DNA from 2 places in the Rhodococcus sp. 077-4 genome. Region 1 is predicted to be linked to the other one. Evidence: riboswitches for the same ligand, from Rfam matches in the RefSeq annotation. Region 1 holds a riboswitch; the other holds the start of a gene.

Region 1 (4,071 bases):
GCCGCGGAACTCGGTGTGCCGTACATCCATTCGACGCAGGCCTCGCATTCGTTCGAGCAGATCGCCGAGGCGGGCGGCGACGCTCCGCGCTGGTACCAGCTGTACTGGCCGACGGACGAGTCGGTGTTGCTGAGCTTTCTGCAGCGCGCGAAGGATTCCGGATTCTCCACGCTGGTGCTGACCCTCGACACGACGATGCTGGGTTGGCGGCCGGCCGATCTGGACCGCGGCTACCTTCCGTTCCTCGCCAACCTCGGAATCGAGAACTACCTGACCGATCCGGCGTTCCAAGCCGGCCTGGCGCAGTCGGTCGAGGACAATCCTGTTGCCGCAGCGATGCATTGGGCGCAGATGTTCCCCAACCCGGGTCTGTCGTGGAAGAACCTGGCGTTTCTGCGTGAGCACTGGAGTGGCCCGATCGTGCTCAAGGGAATCTGCACCGTGGGTGACGCCCGAGAAGCTGCCGCGCACGGGGTGGACGGTATCGTCGTCTCCAACCACGGCGGACGCCAAATCGACGGGGCCAGAGCCTCACTCGACGCATTGCCGTCCATCGTCGACGCAGTGGGCGACCAACTGACCGTTCTCTTCGACTCGGGTGTGCGGACCGGAGCCGACATGGCCAAGGCCCTGGCCCTCGGAGCGGATGCGGTGTTGCTCGGCCGGCCGTTCCTGTACGGTCTCGCGCTCGGCGGGCAAGAAGGCGTGTCGCACGTATTACGTTGTCTGCTGGCGGAATTCGATTTGGTGACCAGCCTGTCCGGCCATACCGGTGCGGGCGAGCTCGGCCGCGACTCGATCATGGAGTCCTGATGGAGTGGACGAAGCACGCCATCTGGTGGCACCTGTATCCGCTCGGATTCACCGGTGCGCCGGTGCACGGATGGGACGGCGAATCCCAAGCGGATCTGCATCGGCTGAACAGAATCGAGAAATGGCTCGACTACGCACTCGAGCTCGGGGCCTCGGGCATCGCCCTCGGGCCGATCTTCGAGTCCGAGAAGCACGGCTACGACACGGTCGACTACTTCCACGTCGACGGCAGGCTCGGCACCGACGAGGACATCGATGCGCTGATCGCCGCCGCGCACTCCCGCGGCCTGAAGATCATGTTCGACGGTGTCTTCAACCATGTGGCACAGAGCTTTCCGAAGTTCCGGCAGGCCCTGGACGAAGGCCCGAACTCCGAGGCCGCAGGATGGTTCCACCTCGACTTCTCCGGCGAGAAGCCGACACACCGCAACTTCGAAGGGCATGACGAACTCGTCGCGCTCGACCACGAGAGTGCGCATGTGCAGCAGTACGTCGTGGATGTGCTCTCGCATTGGCTCGAACGAGGCGTCGACGCCTGGAGGCTCGACGCGGCCTATGCGGTGTCGCCACGCTTCTGGTCGGCAGTGCTGCCGAAGGTTCGCGAAAAGCACCCGGACGCATACTTTCTGGGCGAGGTCATTCACGGCGACTACGACCGAATCGTCTCGGCCTCCACACTGGACTCGGTGACCCAGTACGAACTGTGGAAGGCAATCTGGAGTGGTCTGAGCGAGCAGAATTTCTTCGAGCTCTCCCACGCGCTCGAGCGGCACAACGGCTGGCTCGACGCGTTCGTGCCCGCCACCTTCGTCGGTAATCATGACGTCAATCGCATCGCCAGCGTCATCGAGGACGAGCGACATCTGGTGCACGCGTTGGTGGTTCTGTTCACCGTGGGCGGTATGCCGATGATCTACTACGGCGACGAGCAGGCTTTCCGCGGCGTCAAAGAGGATCGCGTCGGCGGCGACGACGAGGTGCGGCCCGAGTACCCCGACACCTCCGACGACCTCGCGCCGTACGGCTGGCCGGTTTTCCGAATTCACCAGGAGCTGATCGGGTTACGGCGTCGCAACCCGTGGTTGTATTCCGCGCGCACCGAGACTCTCGAGCTCACCAACACCGCGCTGCTCTACCGCGCACACGCGGACGGCAACTCGTTGACGGTCGCGCTCAACCTCGGCGACGATGCCATCGACTATCCGGTCGAGGGCAGCGAAGTATTGGCCGGTGAGGCATACCTGAACGGCGGGCGGCTGAGCGTTCCGTCGCACGGCTGGGCCGTCATCGGCTGAGAGCTCGGGCTGCCTTCGCGCGGTCGAAGAATGCCATCAGGTGAGGTAGCTGCTCGTCGGTCACGGTGAGGTTCACTCGGTCGCCGTTGTAGTGAATACCGCCATCGGGTGTACGTAGACCCACGACGACCTTGGTGCCGCCTCGCTTGGGCTTCGCGTCGACTCCGAGATGGTCTACGTGCCAGCGGCATCGACCGCCGGAGGCAACGGTCACCGCAGCGTCGAAGACCTCGACGATGCGGTGGTCGAGAACGAAGATGACGTTCTCGTCGAAGCGATACTCCAGGTAGACGCGTTCGGTCATCTCGGCACAGTAACTCGTCATGATCGTATTCGGGAATCTACCGCTCGCCCTAGAGAGCGGTAGCGACGGCAATGCAACCCCGGTCTCGGAAGTGATCGGTACAGTCGACCGCGACACGGGGTGCCCGACAGGGCTGAGAACACACCCGTCGAACCTGCTCTGGTTAGGACCAGCGAAGGGAATGTCGTGACGTTTCGGTATTTCCTGTCCCTCGCGACGGTCCCGACCTCGAACGAGAGGCGAGGCGTATGAGATTCGACGAGCAGACAGTGTTGGTCACCGGCGGAGGACGCGGACTGGGAGCAGCGATCGCCGCTGCCTTCTCCGGTCAAGGCGCACGCGTGGTGATCGACTACCGCAACAGCCGTGATGCTGCGGAGGCGCTGGCCGCCAGGCTCGGTGACAACGCGATTGCGGTGCAGGGCGACGTGACCGACGAGGGTGACGTAGCCGGGCTGTTCGACACCGCACGAACACATTTCGGCACCCCGATCACCACCGTCGTCAACAACGCGCTGGCGGACTTCTCGTTCGACGGAGATGCGCGGCCCAAAGCAGACACCATCACCTGGGATCGGTTCGACGCACAGCTGCGCGGCAGCGTCCGAGCAGCGTTGCTCACCACCCAGGCGGCCTTGCCGGGAATGCGCGAGGCAGGATTCGGTCGCATCATCAACGTGGGCACCAACTTGTTCCAGAATCCGGTGGTGCCGTACCACGATTACACGGCGTCCAAGGCCGCACTGCTCTCGTTGACACGCACCCTCTCCGCCGACCTGGGCGCAGACAACATCACCGTCAACATGGTCTCGGGCGGACTGCTGCGCACCACCGATGCCAGTGCCGCGACCCCGCCCGAGGTGTTCGACTTCATCGCAGCCTCGACCCCGCTGCAACGCGTCACCACCCCCGAGGAATTCGCCGACGCGCTGTTGTTCTTCGCCTCTCCGTGGGCACGGTCGGTGACCGGCCAGAACCTCGTCGTCGACGGCGGCCTGGTCAAGGACTGACATGCACCTCAACGCTTTTCTCTACGGTTGCGGCCACCACAGCGCGGCGTGGCGTCATCCCGATTCACGCGTCGAGGACCTGGGCAACATCTCGTACTACGAGGAACTCGCGCAACTAGCCGAACGAGGGAAGTTCGATGCGGTGTTCTTCGCCGACGGACACTCGGTACGCGACCCCGCCGGGGCAGGCAACTGGTTCCTCGAGCCGATCACAGCGTTGTCGGCCATGGCCAGGGCCACGACGCACATAGGTCTGGTCACCACGGTGTCGTCGACGTTCTACACCCCGTTCCACGCCGCCCGCATGCTGGCGTCCCTCGATCACATCAGTGGTGGCCGGGCCGGCTGGAACGTCGTCACCTCCATGTTCGACGCCGAAGCACGCAATCACGGGATGGACTCCATCCCGGCTCGTGACGAGCGTTATGCGCGTGCCGAGGAGTTCGTCGATACGGCTCTGGCACTGTGGGATTCGTGGGACGCCGACGCGTTGACACTCGATCGCGGCGGCAACTACGCAGACCCGGCGAAGGTGCATTCGATCGACCACGACGGCACACACTTTCGCGTGGACGGGCCGTTGACGGTACCGCGGTCACCGCAGGGCAGGCCCGTTCTGTTTCAGGCCGGGGCGTCGGGTCCGGGTCGT
Region 2 (4,071 bases), on a different contig from region 1:
GGTCATGGTTTCACCGTCTCGGACGAGAGTTTCGACCTTCGCTGACGGCGTCGTTCGCGCGGCAAACTACCAGGCGTAATGTGCTGGGACGGTACGACAATTCCTGCCGTACGGTCTCCCAGCGGCCGACGCCCATGCGCGCGGCCGGAAGGTGCATCACTCATGAATCAGACCTCGGACCGTCACACAGCAAAGGTCATCGGTGTCAGCATCGCCGCAGCTGTGGGTGGATTCCTGTTCGGCTTCGACAGCTCGGTCATCAACGGAGCGGTCGACTCGATCGAAGATCACTTTCTCCTCGGCTCTTTCACCACCGGCTTCGTGGTCGCCATTGCGTTGATCGGATGCGCAGTAGGGGCCTGGTTCGCCGGTAGCCTCGCCGACCGTTGGGGACGCAAGAAAGTCATGGTGCTCGGCTCGGCCCTGTTCACCATCTCCTCGGTGGGTTCGGGGTTTGCGTTCAGTGTCCCCGATCTCATGCTCTGGCGAGTGCTCGGCGGACTCGGTATCGGCATCGCCTCGGTGATCGCACCGGCCTACATCGCCGAGATCGCACCGGCCAAGTGGCGCGGGGCCCTGGCTTCCCTGCAGCAATTGGCCATCACCATCGGTATCTTCGCCGCGCTGCTGTCCGACGCACTTCTCGCCGGTGCCGCGGACGGGGCATCCAACGACCTGTGGTTCGGCGTCGAGGCATGGCGCTGGATGTTCCTGGTCGGCGTATTGCCCGCCCTGGTCTACGGGCTACTGGCCACGTTGATCCCAGAATCCCCGCGTTACCTGGTGGGTCAGCACCTCGACGAAGAAGCAGCCAGAGTCCTCGCCGACATCACCGGCGAGCTGCACCCCGACGAGCGGGTGCACGAGATCCGACTGACACTGCGCAAGGAGTCGCGATCGTCGTTCGCGGATATTCGGGGGCCGAAGTTCGGCCTGCAGCCCATCGTCTGGGTAGGCATCACGATGGCCGTGCTGCAACAGCTGGTCGGCATCAACGCGATCTTCTACTACTCGACGACGCTGTGGCGTTCGGTCGGTTTCAGCGAGGATCAGTCGTTCACGACGTCGGTCATCACCGCAGTGATCAACGTGGTCATGACGTTCGTGGCAATCCTGTTCGTCGACCGAATCGGCAGGCGCAAGCTACTGATGGCGGGCTCGATCGGCATGTTCGGCGGGCTCGTCATGGCGTCGGTGGCGTTCTCGCAAGCGATCGGCAGCGGCGACGACGTGACGTTGCCGGCTCCATGGGGCGCGATCGCCTTGGTCGGTGCCAATCTGTTCGTCATTTTCTTCGCCTCCACCTGGGGTCCGATCATGTGGGTCATGCTCGGTGAGATGTTTCCCAACCGCATGCGAGCCATGGCGCTCGGTATCGGCACCGCTGCCAATTGGATGGCGAATTTCGCTGTCACGCTTGCATTCCCACCGCTGACATCCTCTGTGGGGCTGTGGGTGATCTACGCAGGCTTTGCCCTGTTCGCGGCGCTCTCGTTCTTCTTCGTCAAAGCCAAGATCACGGAGACCAAGGGCATGGAACTCGAAGACATGCTGGGGTGATGCCGGACCGCAGATCCAGGGGCGGCAGCAGCGACACCGAGTGACCGGTGTTACTGTCGCTTTCGTTCTGACACGGGGTGTGTCCGCCGATGCGGATGCTGAGATCAAACCCGCCGAACCTGATGCAGGTAATACTGACGAAGGGATGTCAAGGCGATGACGCCTGTTGTATCTGCGGACCCGGTCCGCTTCACCGATCGTCTGTGGAATGCCTCCGAGGACATTCGACGCGCAATCGACGATCTGGAATTTCTGCAACTACTCGGGGCAGGGACGCTTCCACTCGATACGTTCCGTCGGTACCTCGAACAGGACTCGCTCTACCTCTGCGGATACGTCAAGTCGCTGTCGTTGCTGGCTGCGCACGCACCGAACCCTGTTACCGGGGCATTCTGGGCGAGCGCAGCGGCAAGCGCCATGGACGAAGCCGCCTCGCACGAGGCGATGCTCACCGGTGGAGCGCTCCCGCCGTCGACCCGGACGCCCGAGCCCTCACCGGAATGCCTCGGGTACACGTCCTATCTGACTGCGACGGCGGCGACCGAACCGTATCCAGTTGCGGCAGCGGCAGTTCTACCGTGTTTCTGGATTTATGCCGATATCGGACGCTCTCTCGCCCGCGCTGCGAAGGCGGTTCTCGATCGGGATCCCGACCACCCGTATGCACAGTGGGTGGCCACGTACGACGCACCCGAATTCCACGCCATCGTCGACGCTGCGAAGAATTTCGTCGACGACGCCGCAGCCGCCGCGACTGCGCTGCAGCGCGAGCAGATGATCGACGCCTTCGTCGTGGCATCGAGATACGAATTGATGTTCTGGGACAGTGCTTTACATCCCACCCCATGGCCCCTGGCCGAGAGTGCGGTGTTCGCATGAGAACCACTCGAATCTTCGCGGCGTTGGCGGCCGCCGTCGTTGCCACCACCGGACTGGCGGGATGCTCCGACTCGACGGACTCCGACACCATTCGGTTCGCGCTCGACTGGACGCCGAATACCAATCACACCGGCCTCTACGTCGCGCTACAGGAGGGTTACTTCGCCGATGCGGGCCTGAACGTGGAGATCCTGCCGTACAACAACACGGCGGCCGACACCCTCGTCGATGCAGGTAACGCAGAGTTCGGAATCAGCACCCAGAGCTCGGGGGTTTTCGCCACCTCGGCAGGCGCACAAACGGTCTCGGTTCTCGCGCCGCTGCAGCACTGGGCGACGGGCATCGGAGTTCGCGCCGATCGTGCCGACATTCCGAGCCCCAAAGCATTGGACGGCAAGGTCTACGCCGGCTTCGGCGAGTCGGGCGAGCAGGCCGGTATCAGAAAGGTAATCCAAAACGACGGCGGCACAGGTGAATACGAGACGGTAGTGCTCGGCACCTCGGCGTACGAGGCAGTCTATTCCGGTACCGCCGACTTCACCGTCTCCTACTTCGCATGGGAGGGCATCGAGGCCGAACACAGCGGAACTCCCATGAAGTACTTCGATTACACCGACTACGGGTTCCCCGACGCCTATGCCCTCACGATCAGCGGAAACGAACCCTGGCTCGCGGCGCACCCGGACGAGGCGAAGAAGTTCGTGCAAGCACTCCAGCGCGGCTACCAGCTCGCCGCCGACGATCCCGACAAAGCTGCACAGGATCTGATCGACGCCAATCCGGGAACCTTCACCGACGAATCGCTCGTCTTCGAGAGCCAGCAGATGCTTGCGGCGAACTACATGAAGGACTCCACTGGCGAGGTCGGACGGCAGAGTCTCGACAAGTGGACCGCGTACTCGAAATTCCTCTACGACAGCGGCGTGCTGGCCGATCAAGACGGTGCGCCACTCACCGCAGAGCCGGACTGGTCGACCTACTTCACCAATGACTACCTCGGCGATCGATGAGCCGGTTACCGCTGACCGAGGCACTTACTCGTTCAACGGTATCCGAGCCTCGCTGCGGTGGGCGTGGCCTGCGCTCACCGTCGTCGTTCTGCTGATCGCCGCCTGGCAGGTCTACGTCGAGGTCAGCGGCATCCGGCCGCAGGTGCTGCCGTCCCCCGCCCGCGTGGTCGTCCAGGGTTGGGCGCAGCGCGATGCGATTGCCGAGAACGCCGCGGCGACCCTGCAGGTGACCCTCGTAGGCTTCGCCGTCTCCCTGGCTCTGGCGTGGTTGCTGGCCATCGCCGTGGATTTCTCGCCATGGCTGCGGCGTGCGTTCGTTCCCCTCTTCGTCGTGTCGCAGACTCTTCCGATCATTGCGATCGCGCCCCTGTTGATCATCTGGTTCGGATTCGGCCTGCTGCCCAAGATCCTGGTGATCGCCCTGGCCACGTTCTTCCCGATGGCCATAGGGCTCGTCGAGGGATTCGCTGCCGCCGACCGAGACGCGCGATCTCTACTGGCCAGCATGGGTGCCTCGAGATGGCAACAGTTCACGTACGTGCGGCTACCGTCGGCGCTGCCCAGGTTCTTCACATCGTTGCGAATCGGGATCACCTACGCCGTCGTCGGTGCGCTCTTTGCC

What was found. Region 1 has a riboswitch for thiamine pyrophosphate ahead of ACNEOT_RS01015 (3-oxoacyl-ACP reductase). Riboswitches for the same ligand answer to the same signal wherever they lie in the genome.
Region 2: another riboswitch for thiamine pyrophosphate. It lies ahead of ACNEOT_RS24520 (TenA family protein); the one in region 1 lies ahead of ACNEOT_RS01015 (3-oxoacyl-ACP reductase).

The regions. Positions count from the first base shown of each region.
Region 1 covers NZ_JAJPWC010000001.1:210,009-214,079, reverse strand. Annotated here, with positions in the region: gene ACNEOT_RS01030 (lactate 2-monooxygenase) at 1-813, shown strand, start outside; gene ACNEOT_RS01025 (alpha-amylase family glycosyl hydrolase) at 813-2,108, shown strand; gene ACNEOT_RS01020 (hypothetical protein) at 2,098-2,412, opposite strand; TPP riboswitch at 2,519-2,611, shown strand; gene ACNEOT_RS01015 (3-oxoacyl-ACP reductase) at 2,661-3,422, shown strand; gene ACNEOT_RS01010 (LLM class flavin-dependent oxidoreductase) at 3,424-4,071, shown strand, end outside.
Region 2 covers NZ_JAJPWC010000008.1:6,365-10,435, reverse strand. Annotated here, with positions in the region: gene ACNEOT_RS24530 (hypothetical protein) at 1-45, shown strand, start outside; gene ACNEOT_RS24525 (sugar porter family MFS transporter) at 163-1,560, shown strand; TPP riboswitch at 1,624-1,723, shown strand; gene ACNEOT_RS24520 (TenA family protein) at 1,717-2,439, shown strand; gene ACNEOT_RS24515 (ABC transporter substrate-binding protein) at 2,436-3,449, shown strand; gene ACNEOT_RS24510 (ABC transporter permease) at 3,427-4,071, shown strand, end outside.